4 regions of the Ensifer sp. Root31 genome follow, and region 2 is predicted to be linked to each of the others. Evidence: riboswitches for the same ligand, from Rfam matches in the RefSeq annotation. Region 2 holds a riboswitch; each other region holds the start of a gene.
The links. Region 2 has a riboswitch for cobalamin ahead of cobU (bifunctional adenosylcobinamide kinase/adenosylcobinamide-phosphate guanylyltransferase). Riboswitches for the same ligand answer to the same signal wherever they lie in the genome.
Positions count from the first base shown of each region.

Region 1 (5,073 bases), on a different contig from region 2:
TCCGCTGCGCGACGTCTACCGGTCGGTCGACGGGCCGATTTTGGTGATGCTGGCAGCGCTGATCCCGGTCAGCGATTCGCTGCGCACGACAGGGGGCACCGACGTGATCGCCAGCTGGCTCGGCACGATTGCCGCGGGCCTGCCGCCGGCCGGGGCGCTGACGCTGATCCTGCTCGCCGCCATGGCAGTGACGCCGTTCCTCAACAATGCCGCGACCGTCCTGGTCATGGCGCCGATCGCCGCCAGTTTCGCGACCACGCTTGGCTACCGCCCCGAAGCCTTCCTGATGGCGGTTGCCATTGGCGCAGGCTGCGATTTCCTGACCCCGATCGGCCACCAGTGCAACACGCTGGTCATGGGCCCGGGCGGCTACAAGTTCAGCGACTATCCGCGCCTCGGCCTGCCGCTTTCGGTGGTGATTGTCATCGTCAGTGTGCCGGCGCTGATCGCCGTCTGGCCGCTGCGCTAATCGCCTTCCTAAAGGTAGTTGCTTCCTCTAACGGCAATCGGACCGGACCCCAGACGTCACTTCACAGCGACGACGACTTTCCCCTTGGCACGCCCCGTTTCGACATAGTCCAGCGCCTCGTTGGTCCTCTCGAACGGGAAGACCCGATCCACTACCGGTCGTATGGCACCTGTGTCGATCAGGGAGGTGATCTGACCAAGCTGCCCACCGTTGGCCGTCATGAAGTGGAAGGAGTAGCTGATCCTTCGGCGCTTCGATTTTCTCCTGATGCCGAAACTCAGCAGGCGCATGACCTGTTGAAGCAGCCAGCCAGAACCGTTCTGCCGCGCGAAGTCCGGATCGGGCGGACCGGAAATCGAAATCAGCTTCCCGCCCGGCTTCAGAACAGCAAGGGATTTCTCCAGCGTTTCCCTCCCTAGGCTGTTCAGCACGACGTCATAGCCCTGCAGCACTTTCTCGAAGTCATCCTTCTTGTAGTCGACGACGACGTCTGCGCCGAGACTTTTCACAAGAGCGATATTTGGTGTGCTCGTGGTCGTCGCCACATATGCCCCAAGATGCTTGGCAAGCTGGATCGCGATCGCGCCCACACCACCGGAGCCGGCATGGATCAGGACCTTCTGTCCCTTTTGCAAGTTGGCCCGCTCGACAAGCACCTGCCATGCTGTCAGGGCAACAAGCGGAATGGATGCGGCCTCGTTCATACTCAGATTGTTCGGCTTCATCGCTACATCGGCCTCGTCCATGGCGATGTACTCTGCAAATGTCCCGATGCGATCCTGGGCCGGGCGTGCATAGACCTCGTCACCAGGCTTAAATCGCCGGACATTGGCCCCGACCCTGACCACCACGCCCGCTACATCGTTGCCCAGCACCAGTGGAAGGCGGTAGGGAAGGATGACCTTGAACTCTCCGTCCCTGATCTTATTGTCCAAGGGGTTCACGCCGGCGGCATGAATCTCAACCATGACATCGTTCTCACGCAACTCCGGCTGTGGGCCTTCGCCGAGCCGGAGAGCGCCGCCTTTCAGATAGCGATCGATCAGGAATGATTTCATCAGACTAACTTTCGTTTCTATGGTGAGCCGGCAGCGCCAGCAGTGCGGCGGCGACAGCTCAATCGGGAAGTCTGCTGAACTTCCGAAGGTTCTTGTCGACGATGGACTCGGGCAGGAAGCGACGCATGAAACGGACTTGTCCTGCAGCTTTTCCGGCGGTGTAGCGTCGTTTGGGCGATGCCGCATTGGCGGCCCTTACGACGGCTTCGGCGACCACCTCGGGTGCATCGCCCTTCGCGACGATGTCGCGCATCAGCCTCTCCGCGTCGGCGCGAACCGTGTCGTAAACGGCAAGCGGGCGGTCCGGTCGCGTGATGTTCTCTTCGAAGGATGTGCGGGTTACGCCGGGCTCGACAAGCACGATGCGGATGCCTTGCGTTCGCACTTCGTGGTCAAGAGACTCCGAATAGCCTTCGATGGCATGTTTGGTCGATGCGTAGAGCGCATTGTAGGGGGCGGGGATCAGCCCGAGTATGGAGCTGAGGTTGACGATCCGTCCTCGATGCTGCCGTCTCATCGTGGGCAGCACCGCATTTGTCATGCGTATGATGCCGAACACGTTTACGTCGAAGACGGCTTTCGCCTGTTTCGTCGTGGATTCCTCAGCGCCGCCGAGCAGTCCGATCCCGGCATTGTTGACAAGAAGATCAATCCGTCCTGCGCGACTTAGAACCTCGTCGACGGTTGTCTGCACCGATGCGTCATCGGTTACATCGCAGATCAGCATCGTGATCCCGTCCGGGGTATCGGGCATCGGCTTTCGGCTGGTACCGAAGACACGGTAGCCATCGTGCCGCAGCGCTCGTGCTGTCACCAACCCAATGCCTGAGGAAGCGCCCGTGACCAGGGCAATGCCGCGTTCTGTCTTGCTCATCGGCTTGTGCTTTCATTTTATCATGGAATATCGCTGAACATTCAGTTACTATTAAATTAGTAGTTAGTCACTATCAAAAAGATACTAACATGAAAAATCTGTCGAGCCAGCCATGCCTGATCGCCAGGAGCCTTGCGCTTGTGGGGGATGCCTGGAGCATGCTGATCATGCGAGATGCCCATGCGGGCCTGACCCGCTTCGATGATTTCCGCAAAAGTCTTGGTATCGCGCCGACGATGCTGACGGGGCGGCTTTCAGCGCTGACGGAGGAGGGGCTGCTGGAGAAACGCCGCTATTCCGATCGTCCGCCACGAGACGAATATGTCCTGACCGAAGCTGGCCAAGACTTCCTGCCGGTTCTGTTTGCCATCGGCGCGTGGGGACGCAAGCATCGCGGCGGGGGCGAGGTAACCCGGTTCTTCGACGCCGAGACCGGAACGGAGATCGATCCCGTCACCATCGACCGGGCGACCGGCGCTCCAGTCGGGACACGTCCCATTCGTATCGCCGCACCGGAATGAGGCACCCCAGGCAGATGAAGTATCGCCTGACAACGCCTCTTGAAATCGCTTCCAGCACAGAGTTGCCGGTCCGTTGGTCGAGCAATGTCTTATGACCGTCGCCGGCAAACGCTGATGCCAGATTAATAGGTCCGGTTGACAGTCGCGATCGATCGTCCTGATGGCGTGAGAAGTGCTCTGCCAATGTGCGTCGCAGGCATCATTCGTTAGCTTGTGTTGTATTATGATATTACATAACAGATGAATATGAAAATATGCCGCATGTTGATATGCCAATGCCGCACCTTTGCGGTAAACGTCGGAAGCTGCTGGAACAATGACGGCCCGACTGCTTAGGTGGCAACGCCTTCCAGCGTCATGATCCGCGTCTTGGCGCAGCGCTCTCGGATCGCCTTGAGGCGTTGATACGCCGGCGAGTTGTACCACTCGAGCAAGGAGTGCATGTCCGGGAACTCGACAATGACGAGCCGGTGCGGCTCCCAGTCTCCCTCGAGCACCCGGGTAGCGCCACCGCGCCCCAAATATCGGCCACCATAGCGCGCCTCCGTTGCCGGCACTTCCCGTATGTATTCTTCAAAGGCCGCGGCATCGGTGACCTCGACATCCGCAATCAGATAGGCGGCCATGGCAGATCTCCTTTTCCACACAGGCGCCATCGAAGGATACGCCCGTTGGTCGGTGCGGGCGAGTTGGTCAACATATTTTTGTGTTGAATAATGTTATGTTATCACATAACAAATGCGCATGAAAAAATGCGACATGTTGATAGGCCAAGGCCGTGCTGTCGCGGCGGTTGTCACCTCCGCCGAAGTGTGCGACGAAGGCTTTGATGGTGCTGCAACCGCGACAATGCGGAAGCGGCTGAAAAGGGAACACGGAGCGGACGACCCAAATGGGGCCGAAACCGTGGCTGCCCCCGCAACTGTGAGCGGAAAGCGCATTCACACCATGTCACTGGCGATCAGCCGGGAAGACGTGGATGCGCCGCGACCCGCGAGCCAGGAGACCTGCCATCGAACCGATCAACCACAACGGACGGGGTGTTCCGATGGAAAAGAACTGGTTTTTGCGCGACGGTCATCCGTCATCATGCCGCGTTGCCACATTCTCTCCGGACCAATCCGGAGGAGAAGAGACATGGCCAATCCGGTTTCCCGACAGCACACGATAACGGTCTGCACCGATTGCCGTTTCACCGGCGGCCCATGCCGTCCGGGAGCGGATCTGATCCAGCGGCTGAACCGCAGTATTGCCGCGCTCGGCGAGCCGCTCGACCGGGATTTCTCCATTACTGGGACGGTCTGCATGGCCGCGTGTACCAGGCCTTGCACCATCGCTTTCCAGGCAACCGGCAAGGCGACCTACCTCTTTGGCGATATCTCGCCCGAGGAGGATATCGATGATCTCGTCTCGTTCGCGACCACCTATGCCGGAAGGGGCGATGGCATGACGCGGGCGGCCGAGAGGCCGCGCGGGCTTAACGGCAAGACGCTGGCGCGCATCCCGGCAGCGATGCTGGTCTCCGAAGACATCGGCTGGCATTTCCAATGATGGCGCGGGGAGGGACGAGCCGATGAGCTGCACCGCGACAGGGGCCGGGCTTCGGGTCCACGCCCTGGATTGGGGACCGCGCCCGGACCTGCGGCTGGTCCGCGAGATCGACTTTGCCATTGCGCCCGGCAGCCGGCTTGCCATTCTCGGGCCGAACGGTGCCGGCAAGACCTCGCTGCTGCGCTGCCTCTATCGCTCGGCCCAGCCGATAGCGGGCGCAATCGAGGTCGATGGCGTCGACATCTGGGCGATGACGGCGCGCGAGGCGGCAAAGATCATTGCCGTCGTGCTGCAGGAAATGCCGAGCGACTTTCCCTTCAGCGTGCGCGACGTGGTGATGATGGGCCGCATCCCCCGGCGTGAGGGCATGAGCGGCTGGACCGCGAGGGACCGCGAGACGGTTGCGCACGCGCTCGAGCATCTCGATCTCACCCACCTTGCCGGGCGGCAATTCGCGACGCTTTCGGGCGGCGAGAAGCAGCGGGTGCTGATCGCCCGGGCGCTTGCCCAGCAGCCGCGCATCATCATTCTCGACGAGCCGACAAACCATCTCGATATCCGCCACCAGCTCGAAATCCTCGAGTTGTTGCAGACGCTGCA
Region 1 covers NZ_LMCO01000007.1:126,680-131,752, forward strand. Annotated here, with positions in the region: gene ASD00_RS09505 (SLC13 family permease) at 1-469, shown strand, start outside; gene ASD00_RS09510 (NADP-dependent oxidoreductase) at 526-1,527, opposite strand; gene ASD00_RS09515 (oxidoreductase) at 1,586-2,401, opposite strand; gene ASD00_RS09520 (helix-turn-helix domain-containing protein) at 2,491-2,922, shown strand; gene ASD00_RS09525 (DUF1330 domain-containing protein) at 3,255-3,548, opposite strand; cobalamin riboswitch at 3,736-3,952, shown strand; gene ASD00_RS09530 (DUF1636 domain-containing protein) at 4,060-4,473, shown strand; gene ASD00_RS09535 (ABC transporter ATP-binding protein) at 4,496-5,073, shown strand, end outside.
Region 1: another riboswitch for cobalamin. It lies ahead of ASD00_RS09530 (DUF1636 domain-containing protein); the one in region 2 lies ahead of cobU (bifunctional adenosylcobinamide kinase/adenosylcobinamide-phosphate guanylyltransferase).

Region 2 (5,073 bases):
CTTGAGGCGATCGATGAAACCTGCCGGATCGGCAATCGCGCCGAGCTCGACGACGAAGCTGTCGAACTCGTCATGAGAGTGCTCCTCGCCGGCCTCATGTTCCATCTCGTGGTGAGACTTGCGGTTGGCGATATCGCTTTCCGTGCCGACGCCGAGGCCGAGCAGGATGGCAGCGGCAACTTCGCCGTTCTTCGCCTCGATCATTGTTGGCTTGCGGTTAGTGCGCGAAGCGACCTCGTCGCGCACGGCCTTGAGGCCGGAGGCGTCGATCAGATCGGTCTTGTTGAGCACGATCAGGTCGGCGGCGGTCAACTGGTCCTCGAACAGTTCCTCGATCGGGCTTTCGTGGTCGAGATTGTCGTCCTCGACACGCAACGCATCGACCTTGTCATGGTCGTCGGCAAAACGGCCGGCGGCAACGGCGGCACTGTCGACCACGGTGACGACGCCATCGACGGTGACTTCGCTGCGGATATCAGGCCAGTTGAAGGCGGCGATCAGCGGCTGCGGCAAAGCGAGGCCCGAGGTTTCAATGATGATATGGTCAGGACGATTTTCGCGCTCGAGCAGCTTGGTCATGGTCGGGATGAAATCATCGGCAACCGTGCAGCAGATGCAGCCATTGGTAAGCTCAATGATATCGTCTTCCGAGCAGGCTTCTGCGCCGCAGCCCTTCAGCACGTCGCCGTCGACGCCGAGATCGCCGAACTCGTTGATGATGAGCGCAATGCGCTTGCCATCGGCGTTCTGCAGCAGATTGCGGATCATCGTCGTCTTGCCGGCACCGAGGAAGCCGGTGATGACGGTCGCCGGGATCTTGCCCTGGTTGGCTCTGGCAGTGGTCATGGATCAACCCTTCATTTTCAGCGGCAATCCGGCCGCGACAAAGTAAACTTCCGCGGATTTCTCCGCAACGATCTGGTGAAGCCGGCCGGCATGGTCGCGGAAATCGCGGACCATGCGGTTCTCGGGCACGATGCCGAGGCCGACTTCGTTGGAAACAAGGATGAGGCGCGCCCGCGCCTCCGGCAGGAAAGCGGCAAGGGCCGCGAACTCTGCCGCCATGTCGCGCCCTTCCATCATCAGGTTGGTGACCCACAGCGTCAGGCAGTCGACGAGCACCACGCGGTTCTCGTCATCGATGCGCGTCAGCAGCGAAACGAGGTCGAGCGGCTCTTCATGCGTCGTCCAGCCTTCGCCGCGCCTTGCCCGGTGATGGTCGATGCGCTCGCGCATCTCGTCGTCCCAGGCACGGCCGGTCGCGACATAGTGCATGCCGAGCCCGGAGGCTTCGACGAGCCTTTCGGAAAAGCTGGATTTGCCGGAACGGGCACCGCCGAGGACCAGAACCGGCCCGGCATGGGAAATGCTCATGTGCGTTGCAGCCTCACGCGCTTGGTCGCGAATTCGAGCGGCAACAGGATTTCACCGCGCCGACGGCGCGTTCGGGAAACGATCGATGAGCCAAGACAACCTCCGTGATGGCGTGGGAAGCGGGCTTCCCTTCGGGCGGAATGCCCCTGTCGGACGGCAGGTCTCCTGGCTCACGGCGTCACGAGCCCACCACATCGCGCCCCGCGTGATCACGCGAAGACCGATGCTTGGGCCCGAACGGCCCGCCTCACCTTCCCGGCGTTTTCTGGTTTCGTGAAAGGCGGACGATTCGTAGAAGAAGAGGCGTCCAACCCGGCTGATCACGAAGCCACGCCAGTGGCTTTTCCGGCTGAATTCCAAACCGCCTTCGATTGCCCCATGCAATCGAAAGGAAGCCGGCTATCAGCCCGATGGCGAACCCTGACCGTTCTACAGTCGCGGGGTCGGCTGCGATAAGGATGCCCGATTTGGGTCCATCCGTCACATTCCCAATTATTCCCCCGCATCGCCACGATCCGGGGAAACCATCCAACGTCAGATGATTAGGAAGCGGGCGCCGCAAAGTCAATCGACGCGTGCGACACGCCACCCGTCGAGATGCGGCGCGCGACAATTTGCCGGCAGCAGGCCGCAAAGGCCACTCCTGCATGTTTTTATCCTTAGATGGTATTCGACCTAAGGATAAAAACATGCAGCAATTCAAAGTGTTACAGCGACCTTTGCGCGTCCAGTAAGACGCGCGGCGCTGTAGTCGACGTCGGAGCGGACGCTCCACGGCAACTGAACTTTATTTTAGCAACGTCAGATATTGCGATAGAGTAGCCGAAAGTCGTTTCGATTATCCGGAAGGCAGATGGAACGCAGGCTCACCGCCGTGATGATTGCCGACGTTTCCGGCTATGGACTGCTCACCCAAGCCGACGAAGAGGGTACGTGTGCCCGCTTTCAGGCCGATCTGCACGGCCTGTTCGAACAAAGGATTGCCGCACATCGCGGGCGGTTGATCAAGACCATGGGCGACGGGTTATTGGTCGAGTTCCAGAGTGTCGTCGAGGCGGTCCGTTGTGCGGTGGAGGTTCAGCGCGCGAAATCCGAAAGCCGCGGCTCCGATCAGGGTCGACTGGAATTCCGCATCGGCATCAATCTTGGCGACGTCATCGTTGAAGGCGACGACATTCACGGCGATGGAGTGATCATTGCCGAGCGCCTGCAGAGCCTCGCCGAACCGGGTGGGATCATCATCTCCGGCACCGCCTACGACCAGGTCGAGAAGCACCTCGATGTCGGCTTCGTCTTTCTCGGCGAACAACGCCTGAAGCATATCGAAAAGCCGGTGCGGACTTACCGGCTGGGGCTGAACGAAGCCCGCCCCGGCAGCGTAAAGGTCGCTGGGCGCCACGCGAAGCGCTGGGCGGCACTCGTTACGTCTGCTGTCGTGCTCGGCGCTGCTGCCGGCGTGGCCTGGTGGCGGCCCTGGGAGTCGCCTGTGGAAACGGTCCAGATACAACCACCGAATCTGACCGCGCCGGACAAGCCGTCGATCGCGGTGCTTCCGTTTGCCAACGTGAGCGACGATCCCAGGCAGGAGTATTTCGCCGATGGCATGACCGATGGCCTTGTCACCGAGCTGGCTCAGGTATCCGGCTTGTTCGTTATCGCGCGTAACTCGACCTTCACCTACAAGGGCAGGGCGGTGACACCCAGGCAGGTGTCCAAGGAACTCGGTGTCCGATACGTCCTCGAAGGCAGTGTGCAGCGTGCCGGAGAACAGCTACGGATCAATGCTCAGCTCATAGATTCTCTCAGCGGCGGCCACGTTTGGGCCGGCAAGTTCGACGGTTCACTTTCCGATGTCTTTGCGCTGCAGGACGAAGTGATGCGCGGCATTGCCGACGCGCTTGCGCTTCGGTTGAATCCTGACGAGCAGATGGCCTTCGGACGCAAGGAAACGACGGTCCCGGCGGCCTTCGATGCGTTCCTGCGCGGCTGGGAGCATCACCGGCGCACGACCCCCGAAGATTTTGCAAAGGCAGTGCCTTTTTTCGAGCAGGCGATTGCGCTCGATCCTGCCTATGGACGAGCCTATGCCGCCGCCGCCATGGTCTACGCGCGCGTCTACCTGTGGCGTTGGCATTATCGGCTTGATATCTCGCGGATCGAAGCTAGAGCCAAGGCGCTACAATTTCTAAGGACCGCGCAGAAACACAAAACAGCGCTCGCCTATCAGGCGGCCGCTCTCCTGTCCGAAGCGGCCTGGCAGCATGCCGATGCGCTCGCCGAACTCAAGGAAGCGATCGCGCTCGAACCCGGCGATTCCTGGAGCTACGCGCTGACGGCCTTCGTGCTGACCTCCGCCGGCCGCCCAGCGGAGGCCCTGCCCTATATCCGTACGGCCATGCGCCTCGATCCGCACTCTCCGTCCTTCTTCATTTACGTTCTTGGACTGACGCAGTTCAGCCTGGAGGATTTCGAGGCGTCGGTGGCTGCGGTGAAGCGCAGCATCGAACTCAATCCTCAGGATGACGGTTCTTTCCTTCTTCTCGCCTCCGCTTACGCGCACCTCGGCCGGAACACGGAAGCGCAGGCAGCGATCACTCGTTTCAACGCGCTTCGCCTCGCACGCGGTGGCACTGCCGCCACCATCTCGACCAGCCCGCCCATGGATCTGGCAAAGCTGGCGGATAGCGAGCTCTTCTACCGGGGACTGCGCCTGGCCGGCGTGCCTGAGACCTTGATGAACGCCGACTTCGTAGGCAGGAACAGACTGGAAGCCGACGAAGCCCGCTCACTATTCCTGGGGCATCGGCTGCATGGACGCATGCTGGACTCGGGCGAGGAACATGAGGCTGTCATTTCAACCGGGGGCGTGGCCACTCTGACAGGAGGCTGGGCTTCCATCGGCGCTGGTCGCATGACCGATGTCGAGGTCAAGTTTGACAGGGACGAGGTTTGCTTCCTGTGGCTCAAGACAACGAACCTCTGCGGAATGGTGCTGCGAAATCCCGGAGGACTTAGCGGCAAGGAAAACGAATTCATATGGTACCACGGCGACAGGGCGTTCACGTTCTCGCAGGTCCGCTAGCCCCTTGCGCTCGCCCATGCTACCGCTACCGTACCCGCTGCAGCGCGCTGAACTGAAAAGCCTGCACTGAATTCCATGGCGTCTTATGCTGGTGCCTGATCGCTTCGACCAGCCGGAAGGACGGCCCGATTACTTCGGCAAGCGCCGCCGGGTCGTAGCGCATCACCGGCAAACCGCTGCAGCGGTTCGGCCCATCCGGCGCAAAGGTGGCGATGATGGCGTGTCCGGAAGGCTTCACGGCAGCACAAAGACGTTCGACATAGGCCGCGCGCTCTGCCGCACCGGTCAGGAAGTGAAACGCGGCGCGGTCGTGCCAGATATCGTATTGCCGCGAAGGCGACCAGTCGGTCACGTCGGCGGCGATCCACTCTACCGCTTCGCCGCGCGCGCCGAGCCGGGCTCGTGCGGCGCCAAGCGCGGTTGGAGACAGGTCAAGCACCGCGACCGACCATCCGCCCTCCTCCAGCAGCCGATCGACCAATCTAGACGCACCGCCGCCGATATCGATCAGCGATGCCGGCAAGCCCCGCCCGTACTCGTGAATGAGCCGCAGCGACACCTCGGGCGTGCCTTCGAACCAGCTGACGCCCGCCTCGTCCTTGGAGGCATAGGCAGCA
Region 2 covers NZ_LMCO01000023.1:345,761-350,833, forward strand. Annotated here, with positions in the region: gene cobW (cobalamin biosynthesis protein CobW) at 1-846, opposite strand, end outside; gene cobU (bifunctional adenosylcobinamide kinase/adenosylcobinamide-phosphate guanylyltransferase) at 850-1,374, opposite strand; cobalamin riboswitch at 1,512-1,918, opposite strand; gene ASD00_RS21720 (adenylate/guanylate cyclase domain-containing protein) at 2,228-4,456, shown strand; gene ASD00_RS21725 (class I SAM-dependent methyltransferase) at 4,482-5,073, opposite strand, start outside.

Region 3 (5,073 bases), 170 kb from region 2:
TCTCGGCAAAATGGAACCGGCAGCGAAACGTGGTCGGCATGAAGGTCGGCGCCTCGGTTTCGAACGCCTGCCTGACCGCCTCGGTGAAGCGCTCCGGCGCCTCCATCACGATATCGATCGCGCGCTTCTGGCCTTGCATCTCCGATCCCGATTGCTGCTTCTCCAGCTCGCGGATGGCGGCTCGCACGCGGGCTGCCGTCTGCCGGCGCACGCCGGGACGTTCATTCAGGACGCGGTCGACGGTCGCGGTGCTGAGTCCCGCCTGAAAGGCGATATCCTTGACCAGAAACGGATGTGCCAACGACGAACTCTCCTGATGGTTTTTTGATGGATTCCTGCTCTATATCACGATCTCACGCCGCCTATAGTCGGGACATCGAAAGTTTCTGAGGAGGAACGAGATGAAGACCGACAACAGGGCGCGCCAGCGCCTCGACCGTGTGTGGCTGAGCGAGGATGCCTGCGACATCGAGGCGTTCCGTGCGGAGGTGGAGCGGCAGACGAACCTTGCTGATTATCCACACGCGCTCGCCTGCGAGAAAAATGTGCTGATCTATGACAGCGCCAGCCTGGTTGCCGCCTGCGCCACGACCGAGGGGCGCCGCGCTGCCCTGGCCGAAATCTGCGAGGTGCTGGCAACCGGGCCCGGGGTGGCGGTGTTCAAGCACGCCTATGCCGACACATCAGTCATCGATGCGGCCAGCGGCATCTTTGACGCCATCATCGACGAGCAACACCGCACCAACAGTGGCGGCGGCGACCACTTTGCCAAGCCCGGCGCTAACGACAGGATCTGGAATTCGCTCGAAAAACACTGCCTGAAAAGCCCTGAGAACTTTGCCGCCTATTACGCCAACGCCATCATCGCGCTCGTCAGCGAAGCCTGGCTTGGTCCGAACTACCAGCTGACGGCGCAGGTCAATCGCGTCAATCCCGGCGGCGCGTCGCAGGCGGCCCATCGCGACTATCATCTGGGATTCCAGACCTCTGATGTCATCGAGCAGTATCCTGTTCATGTGCACAGGCTGTCGCCGGTGCTGACGTTGCAAGGTGCCGTTGCCCATTGCGACATGCCGATCGAGAGCGGTCCAACGCTTTTCCTTCCCTATAGCCAGACCTACGTGCCCGGCTATCTCGCGTTGAAACGTCCGGAGTTCCGGGCCTATTTCGACCAGCATCACGTGCAGCTGCCGTTGGAAAAGGGCGATGTCGTCTTCTTCAACCCGGCTCTCTTCCATGCGGCCGGCAGCAATCATTCGACTGATATCAAGCGCGTCGCCAACCTGCTCCAGGTCTCCTCGGCCTTCGGGAGGGCGATGGAGACCGTCGATCGCGCCAGGATGAGTGCAGCCCTCTACCCGGCGCTGACCGCACTCGTGGCATCCGGCACGCTTTCGGCCGATGAGGCGGCCAATGCGATTGCGTCCTGTGCCGAGGGCTATTCCTTCCCGACCAATCTCGATCGCGATCCGCCGCTGGGCGGTCTCGCGCCGAAGACCCAGGCGCAACTGATGCATGAGGCGCTGGCAGGCAGGTGGAGCGATGCGGATTTCAGAAGCGCGCTTGGCGAGCAGGCACAGCGCAAGCTGAGCTGAACGGCAGAATCGATCTTTCCGGTCCCCGGCGTTCTGCGGCGGGGGCCGGTCGCCCTGTTTTCATCTCACTTTCAATTCTGGGAGGACTTTCATGACCGAGCAATATGGCCGTCTCGACGGCAAGATCGCCATCGTCACCGGCGGGACGCAGGGGCTGGGCGCAACGATCGCCAACCTGTTTGCGGAACGTGGGGCTAAAGGTGTCGTCATCTGTGGACGCAACGTTGCCAAGGGCGAAGCGAAGGCCGAGCAGATCCGCAAGGCAACCGGCGCGCAGGTACTTTATGTCGAGGCAGACCTCGAAAAGGTCGAGGACGCGCGCAAGGTCGTCAGCGCCTGCGACGCCACATTCGGGCGCGTCGATGCGCTGGTCAATGCGGCGGCGATCACCGATCGCGGCACCATCCTGGACACCAGCCCCGAACTGTTCGACCGGATGTTCGCTGTCAATGTGCGCGCACCGTTCTTCCTGATGCAGGAAGCGGTAAAGCTGATGCGGCGGGAGGGCACGCAGGGCACCATCGTCAATATTGGCTCGATGTCGGCGATGGCCGGTCAGCCGTTTATCGCCGCCTATTGCTCGTCGAAGGGGGCGCTGGAGACGCTGACCAAGAACACCTCCTATGCGCTGCTGCGCAACCGCATTCGCGTCAATGGCCTCAATATCGGCTGGATGGCGTCCGAAGGGGAAGACCGCATCCAGCGCGAATTTCATGGGGCGGCAGACGACTGGCTCGAAAAGGCGGCCGCCAGCCAACCCTTCGGTCGGCTTGTCGACCCCAAGGAAGTCGCGCGTGCCTGCGCCTATCTCTCGTCGGATGAGTCCGGCCTGATGACGGGGTCGGTCATCTGCTTCGACCAGTCGGTGTGGGGCGGCTATGACGGCTCGCCGCATCCGGTCGCGCCGCTCTGACATCTGACGCTGTCGCGAGGCCCTGTGGAGTGACCGGCAAGCGACGCCGGACTTGCTTGTCATTCCCTGTGGGCTGTGCCCTTATGACGCCGTCAGGTGCCCGCAACGCGGGAGAATCGGGAATCCGGTGTTATTCCGGAACGTGCCCAACGCTGTGACGGGGACGACTGCCTCTAGGGATTTTGAGCTTGCTCAAGATCTTGCCACTGGATCTTCATGTGATCTGGGAAGGTGAGGCGGCCGGTTGATCCGAAGTCAGAAGACCGGCCTGGCAAGATAGACCGATATCCGCGCGGACGGCGGAAGGTTGTGCATTGTTGGGGATCGAACGATGCTGACTGACGCTAATGGCGGCCTTGCGGCTGCAGAGGCCTTTTCATCCGACGAGCGCGAAGCCGTCTATCGAGCCATCGAAACGCGCCGGGACGTGCGGGATCAGTTCCTGGCCGAACCCTTGCCTGACGATGTGGTGATGCGCCTGCTCAATGCTGCGCACCGGGCGCCATCGGTGGGTTTCATGCAACCGTGGAATTTCGTCGTGGTCCGGCAGGCCGAAACCCGCGAGCGGGTATGGCAGGCCTTTTCCCGCGCCAACGACGAAGCGGCATTGATGTTCGATGGCGACCGCCAAGCGAAATACCGCTCCCTGAAGCTGGAGGGGATCCGCAAGGCACCCTTGAGCATCTGCGTCACCTGCGACCGCACGCGCGGTGGAGCGGTCGTTCTCGGGCGCACCCATAACCCGCAGATGGATCTCTATTCCACCGTCTGTGCCGTGCAGAACCTCTGGCTTGCGGCGCGCGCCGAAGGCGTTGGTGTCGGCTGGGTCAGTATCTTTCATGAAAATGAGATCAAGGCGATCCTCGGCATTCCCGATCATGTCGTGATCGTCGCCTGGCTTTGCCTCGGATATGTCGATCGCCTTTACCAGGAGCCGGAACTTGCGGTTAAGGGCTGGCGCCAGCGGCTGCCGCTGGAGGAGCTGGTGTTCGAGGAAGGCTGGGGAACCTGCCGAAAGGCAGACGCTGCGATCAGTTGCTCTGAACCGGCTGGTAGCCCGGACCCTTCGGATGGCGAAGGTCGATCGACGTTTCCTCCTGGGGAAGGAACGTCGGCCCGATGACCCGCACCTTGCTCTTGGCGGGATCGTAGGGGCGCTCCTCCGCAGCCGCCTTGGCGGTAGGGGCGGCCGCTTCCTTCTTGCCCTCGATGACGATGATCGACGATTCGCTGTTGCCAGTGTTGCCACTGGAAGCCTTGGGCGTCGTCGCGATCTTTGGAATCTGGCAACCGCAAATGCCCGGCTTGCCGACGCCGCGCGTCCGATAGGCAAAGGCGTTTGGCAGTTCTTTATAGGGGCGTCCCGTCGAGGCGGAGACCATCTGGTCGCTCTCCTCGGTCGCCAGGTCGTGGAAAAATAGTTCTGTTTCGGCACCCGGGCAGCGGGCGCGGCAGGCCTGCTCGTCGCGGGCGAAGTCCACAGGGCTTGCCTCGGACGAGATCGGGAAGAAGGCGCCATCGCAAGTGCGCACGCACATGGTGCGAAGCGTGCCGGAATAGACGCCGCTTTCCGGCGGGTAGGTGCCCATTTCGCCGTCCCGCAGCATTGGTCCGTAGCTTTCGTCCGGCGGCAGATCGCGCAGGATGTTGCGGTACGTTTCCGGCTCGTCCGGGTCGGCGGTCGCAAATTCCTCGCTGCCACCATAGCAACCGTTGATCTCGAGGGCGGCGAGGATGCGCCGGCGCGTATCGTCTCCATCGCCTGACATCAGCTGCTGGCGCTCCGATTTGAGGATGCGCAGATTGTCTTCCATCTCGGCGATCAGACTGTTGATGTCTGTGCAGATATCCGGGTCGCCGCCGTTGAAGACGACGACGCTGCCTGTGCCGCAGCCGGCGCGTCGGCGATCGTTGCGCGCCCGGCGCAATTCGATGTTCTGTCGGGAAATCGCGCTCGCATAATCGCGGGTATCGGCCGTAGTTTCGATGGCGGCGGGCAGTTCGGCGAGCCGAGTGTTCAGGCGGTCGCACACGCTGGAGGCCAGCGCCTGATCGGCAAGAACCAGAAGCAGCGGCAAGGTCGCCGCGGCTAGGGTTTTCATGTTCCGGAACACGGGCGAACGTCCATTCCTGCAACCGCACGGCGCCACCCTTGTTGTCCGGGTTCGGTCGCTGTCGGCACTTCCTGTTTCAGCCCTATCATAAGGCTTGTCGCCGCCGGTGCAACGACAAGCCTCGCATTGCGTTAACAGCTCCGTCCGGTGGGAGGAACGGAAGGAGCGTTAGAGATCAGGCGGCGCGTGCCGTCTCCAGCGACATCGGCCGTTCAAGAACCGTGCCTTCGATCGCCGCTACGGCCTTCATGGCGCTGAGCAGCGACGGCGTCACTTCCCAGGCGACCGCTACGGCATAGACCGAGCCGATCCGGTGCGGGTCAGCGATGCGCTCGCCGGGGCAACCCATGCGGCGGAACATCCGCTCGAGGAAGACATCGGTCACCGTGACGATATGGCTGATGCCGGAGGCCAGCCCGAGTTCGCCGACACCGCACATCAGTTCTGCGGC
Region 3 covers NZ_LMCO01000023.1:179,643-184,715, reverse strand. Annotated here, with positions in the region: gene ASD00_RS20945 (LacI family DNA-binding transcriptional regulator) at 1-301, opposite strand, end outside; gene ASD00_RS20940 (phytanoyl-CoA dioxygenase family protein) at 402-1,595, shown strand; gene ASD00_RS20935 (SDR family oxidoreductase) at 1,687-2,508, shown strand; cobalamin riboswitch at 2,586-2,795, shown strand; gene bluB (5,6-dimethylbenzimidazole synthase) at 2,840-3,631, shown strand; gene ASD00_RS20925 (DUF2865 domain-containing protein) at 3,540-4,610, opposite strand; gene ASD00_RS20920 (acyl-homoserine-lactone synthase) at 4,798-5,073, opposite strand, start outside.
Region 3: another riboswitch for cobalamin. It lies ahead of bluB (5,6-dimethylbenzimidazole synthase); the one in region 2 lies ahead of cobU (bifunctional adenosylcobinamide kinase/adenosylcobinamide-phosphate guanylyltransferase).

Region 4 (5,073 bases), on a different contig from region 2:
CACCAGCACCTCGATGCCGATTTCCTCCTGCCAGCGCACGGCCTTCTCCGTCTCCTGGCGCAGGTAGGCGAGGTAGTCGACATAGCTGAGCTCGCCCTTGGCATGCAGCGATCGTGCCTGGCGCACCTCTGACGTCTGCGGGAAGGAGCCGATCGTCGTCGTCGAGAAGAGCGGCAGTGCCAGCCTGTCTTCCTGCCGCCGCCGGCGCGTTGCAAAACTCGATTGACGGCGGCTGTCTGCTGCCGTCAGGTTCTTCAAGCGTCCGGCAACGAGTGGATCGTGGACCTTGAGCGAGGTCAGCCGTGCCTCGACCGCAGCAATCGATTTTGCAAAGACCTGCTCGGGATTGGCCAGGCCCGGCTCGAATGCGCGGGCAAGCAGGCTGAGTTCGTCCAGCTTCTGCAGGGCGAAGGCAAGCCAGGAGACGAGCTCCGGATCGAGCGCTCGTTCGAGATCGAGGTCGATTGGCACATGCAGCAGCGAGCACGATGGTGCAAGCTCGATACGATCGCGGCCATGCGCCTCGATCAACGGCTGCAGCCGGCGGAAGAGGCCGGCAAGATCGGTACGCCACACATTGCGGCCATCGACGACGCCGAGCGACAGCACAAGCTGTGCCGGTACCGTCTGAAGTAGCAAGTCGAGCTGTTGCGGCGCCCGCACGAGGTCGACATGCAGCCCGGCAACCGGCAGCGAAAGGGCTGTCGGCATGTTGTCACTGACCGCGCCGAAATAGGTCGCGAGCATGATTTTCAACTGCGGAAGTTCCGAGGCGAACGTCTGGTAGGTCAGCGCCAGCGCCTGGCGTTCCCGCTCAGTGAGATCGAGCACCAGGCATGGCTCGTCGATCTGCACCCATTCGACGCCGGCTTCCCCAAGCTCGGTGAGAAGCTTCGTATAAACAGGCAGCAGCCGCTCGATCAGATTGATGGTGTCGAATCCGCCGGCAAGCGCCTTGCCCAGTTTCAGGAAGGTGACGGGGCCGAGGACGACAGGGCGGGTGACATGCCCGAGCGCCTTGGCTTCGAGGAAGGCGTCAAGCGGCGCATTGCTCGTCAGCTCGAAGCGCTGATCCTCCGCGAATTCCGGAACCATGTAGTGGTAGTTCGTGTCGAACCACTTGGTCATCTCCAGCGCCTGGTTGCCCCCGTCGGGCCCGCCATGCGTGCAACCGGACGCGCAGGCGGCAGTCGTCGAACCGCGCGCCATGGCGAAATAGGCGTCGAGGTCGACCGGGCCGCCCTTCCAGCCATAGGCCGGTGGCACCGCACCAACCAGCACTGATGTGTCGAGAACCTGGTCGTAAAGCGAGAAGTCGTTCGATGGAATGATCTGGATCCCACGCGCCTTTTGCGCGGCCCAGTTTTCGGCCCGCAGCCTGGCGGCGACGTCGAGCAGGTCCTGTCTCTCGATCTTGCCGGCCCAATAACGCTCCAGCGCGAACTTCAGTTCACGGTGGCTGCCGATACGTGGAAAGCCGAGATTGGCTGTCTTGATGGTCATTTCCTTACCCCGAAGGTTGTGGGCAAGGCTTTGAATGCGACGCATCCACGACCGAGACTGGCTCGCTCGTCAAGGCGACACATCGGACACCCCGCCCGTGGACGTTATCTATCGCGGCAGGTCTCCTGGCTTGCGGGTCAACACGAACCGTCCCGTCTTCCCGAGGCGTCTCCCTCAGTGACATCATTGGACGACCGCTCGCCGCTTACAGTTGCGGGGGCAGCTCCGGCATGAGCGCCTTGCAGCGCCGCACCGAATTCCCTCTTAGCTCCGGCCTGTCGTCAGACGAGCCGCAGAACCACGATTGTTCGACAATGCCCCGCAAAGTCGACGGCGTCAATCGTATAAAGAAATGTTTATGTCTTTATTTTCTCCATTCGGCCGAGGTCGAAAGCTTGTCGCGAGGGCGGCGACGCGACTTCATCATTTGGCGTCTGCGGCGAAAGGGCACCGCCCGGATCAGAGCCCGCTACGTGCTGCCACGGATCAGCAACATCGCCCGCGCGCGCCCGGATGCTGTCATTGTCTCGCGTCAGGCCGATGTCCCTCAGTTGGAACTCGCTGAATGTATCGATGGTCGTCGTGGCGTCGGCAGCTCTCTTGGCCGAAGTCCAGACGTGGAGGATGATCGATCGCAGTGCGCTAAGCATTGCTAACCCCTTCAGTTCTGTGGTGATGTGTTCGCGAGAAAATTGAGGATTTTGGTGGTTTCGCGCAAAGCGATTTCTCGCATGCTGCCATAAAGAATGCTTATCTCACTTCATGAGCAAGATTCCCCCCATGAGTGCGGTGCGCGCGTTCGAGGCCGCAGCCAGGCACTTGAGTTTCACCCGCGCGGCGCAGGAGCTCGGCATGACGCAAGCCGCTGTCAGCTATCAAATCCGACTGCTGGAGGACCGCACCGGCACGCCGCTGTTTGTCCGTCTGCCGCGGGAAGTGCGCTTGACGGCTGCCGGACGGCAGCTTGCGCCGAAGGTGACCGAGGCGCTCGATCTACTGGGTACGGCGTTCTCCGAGATTGCCGACAAGACCGAGCATCACCTGCACATCTCGGTACTGCCAACCGTCGTCTCAAGTTGGCTTGGTTCCAGGCTCGCCTCGTTTCAGACAGCCCATCCAAACATCAGCATTCGCGTGCACATGTCCACGGAGCTGATCGACTTCAAGCGCGATGCGATTGATCTCGTGGTGCGCAGCGGCAACGGCGACTGGTCGGGCAATGAAGTGTTTCCTCTTTTCCCGATCGAATACATGCCCGTCTGTACGCCGACGTTCCTGGAAAAACATCAGCTGAAGGATCCGGCCGACGTTCTCACGGTGAGGCGCTTCGGCAACGCCAGCTGGTGGCGGCGCTGGATGACCGAAGCGGGCGTGGAACCGCCGGCCAGCAATGGCACTGAGCTGATCTTCGACGTCCAGGCAATGGATGTGGCCACCACATTGCTCGATCATGGCATTGCCATGGTCGTCTCCACCTTTGTGATTGAGGAGCTTCGCAGCGGAAAACTCGTCCGGCCGTTCAACCATGTGGTCAGGGATGGCCGTGCCTATTGGCTGGTCTATCCGCAAAGCCACCGGCGGCAGAACAAGATCCAGGTGTTTCGCGAGTGGATCATTGCCGAAGCCGCCACATCGAACGCGCAGCTGGCCGCCGTGGCCGGAGAGCTTCCCTCGGTACGGTCTCAAGCCGAGATCGGTGCGAGCGCGCTCATAAGACCTGAATAGGATTTGCTGAGCGGCGGAGCATAGGAGCCGCGCTTGCTGGTCGTCAGTCCTTGCGACACCAACGCCTCGGCCTGCTTGACGGCTGCCGATACGCCATCAATGACCGGAACGCCGTATTCGGCTTGAAGTGCGCGCGCAAGATCGGCCATCCCGGCGCAGCCAAGCACGATCCCCTCGGCGCCGTCCTCAACGAGCGCCAGCTCGATTTCGCATCGCAGCTTCGCCAACGCGGGCGAAGCCTTGTCCTCAAGCTGCAGCACCGGGATGTCCGCAGCGCGAACCTTCGTCCGGGCACTCATCCCATAGCGTATGACCAGGTTCTCGATAAGCACACGCGACCGCTCGAGTGTGGTCACGACGGTGAAACGCTGAGCAAGCATGGCGGCCGTCGCCACAGCGGATTCGCAAAGCCCGACCACGGGGATGCGGGCAAGCGCGCGGGCTGCTTCCAGACCAGTATCGTCGAAGCATGCGATGACGGCGGCGTCGGCGCCTGCCGCTTCGCCGTCCCGGATTTCGGTGAGCACGCCCGGAAGCGCGATCGCGCCATCATAGTGGCCTTCGATCGAAGCCGGTCCGGACTTGGACGTCCTCGCGATGATCTCCGTGTTCGGGCCCGCGACGGCGCGGGCTGCGGCCGCCGCCTTCTCGGTCATGGATAGGGTGGTGTTCGGATTGACGATCAGAATGCGCATCGAACCTAGCTCATTTTTACCTGCCGCCGACGAAGCGTCAGAATGACGGCAAGCGCGACGAGGATGGTGGTGAAGGAGAAGAGCGTCGTGACCGTGCCCAGCGCGTAAAGCACCGGCGTCGTCACATTGGTGGTCATTCCGTAGATTTCCAATGGCAGGGTGTTGTAGCTGCCCGAGGTCATCAGTGTACGGGCGAACTCGTCGTAGGAAAGGGTGAAGCCGAAGAGGCCGACCCCGATCAGGCTCGGCGCTATCATCGGCAGCACCACATGCCGAAACGTCTGCCACGGGGTGGCGCCGAGATCGCGGGCCGCCTCTTCATAGGCCGGCGAAAAGCGGTTGAAGACGGCAAACATGATCAAGACGCCAAAGGGTAGGGTCCAGGTAAGATGTGCGCCGAAGCCGGAGGAATACCAGGCGGGCTTCAGGCCAAACTGCTGGAAGACGACACCGATCCCGAGCGAGATGATGATCGAGGGCACGACCAGGCTGGCAACGGTCAGGTAGAAGAGGGCCGTCGCCCCCTTGAAGCGGTGGCGAAAGGCAAGGCCGGCGAGGAGCGCCACGACGACGTTGACCACCATCACCATCAGTCCCAGCGTGAATGAGCGGCGGAAGGACGCGCCGAAGTCGCCGACCGCCTGTTTCTCGAAGAGATTGTAGAACCAGTGCAGCGAAAGTCCGTTCAACGGAAATGTGAGACCGCCATTCGGCCCCTGAAAGGACAGGATCAGCACCGCCGACAACGGCCCGTAGAGAAACAGCACGAACAGGGCGAAGAAGCCCGCGAGCAGGTAGAATTCAAGGGTGCGCCGCTCATGGTTCATCTCAGAGTTCCTTTCGGATATCAACGACCCGAAGGATCGCGGCGACCATCAGGAGCACGACGATCAGCAGCACTACCGCATTGGCGGCCGCAGCCGGATATTGCAGCAGTGACATCTGGTTCTTCATCATCAGCGCGACCGAAGCGCTCTGTCCGCCCGACATAACTTGAACCGTCGAGAAGTCGGCCATGACGAGGGTGACGACGAAGATCGAGCCGATGGCGATGCCGGGCTTGGCGAGTGGCAGGATGACGTTCCAGAGCACTTGCCGGCCGCTGGCGCCGCAGTCGCGCGCCGCTTCGATCAGCGAACGGTCAATGCGC
Region 4 covers NZ_LMCO01000034.1:161,913-166,985, reverse strand. Annotated here, with positions in the region: partial or broken gene metE (5-methyltetrahydropteroyltriglutamate--homocysteine S-methyltransferase) at 1-1,503, opposite strand, end outside; cobalamin riboswitch at 1,601-1,821, opposite strand; gene ASD00_RS25335 (LysR substrate-binding domain-containing protein) at 2,284-3,228, shown strand; gene ASD00_RS25330 (aspartate/glutamate racemase family protein) at 3,186-3,923, opposite strand; gene ASD00_RS25325 (ABC transporter permease) at 3,929-4,750, opposite strand; partial or broken gene ASD00_RS25320 (ABC transporter permease) at 4,752-5,073, opposite strand, start outside.
Region 4: another riboswitch for cobalamin. It lies ahead of metE (5-methyltetrahydropteroyltriglutamate--homocysteine S-methyltransferase); the one in region 2 lies ahead of cobU (bifunctional adenosylcobinamide kinase/adenosylcobinamide-phosphate guanylyltransferase).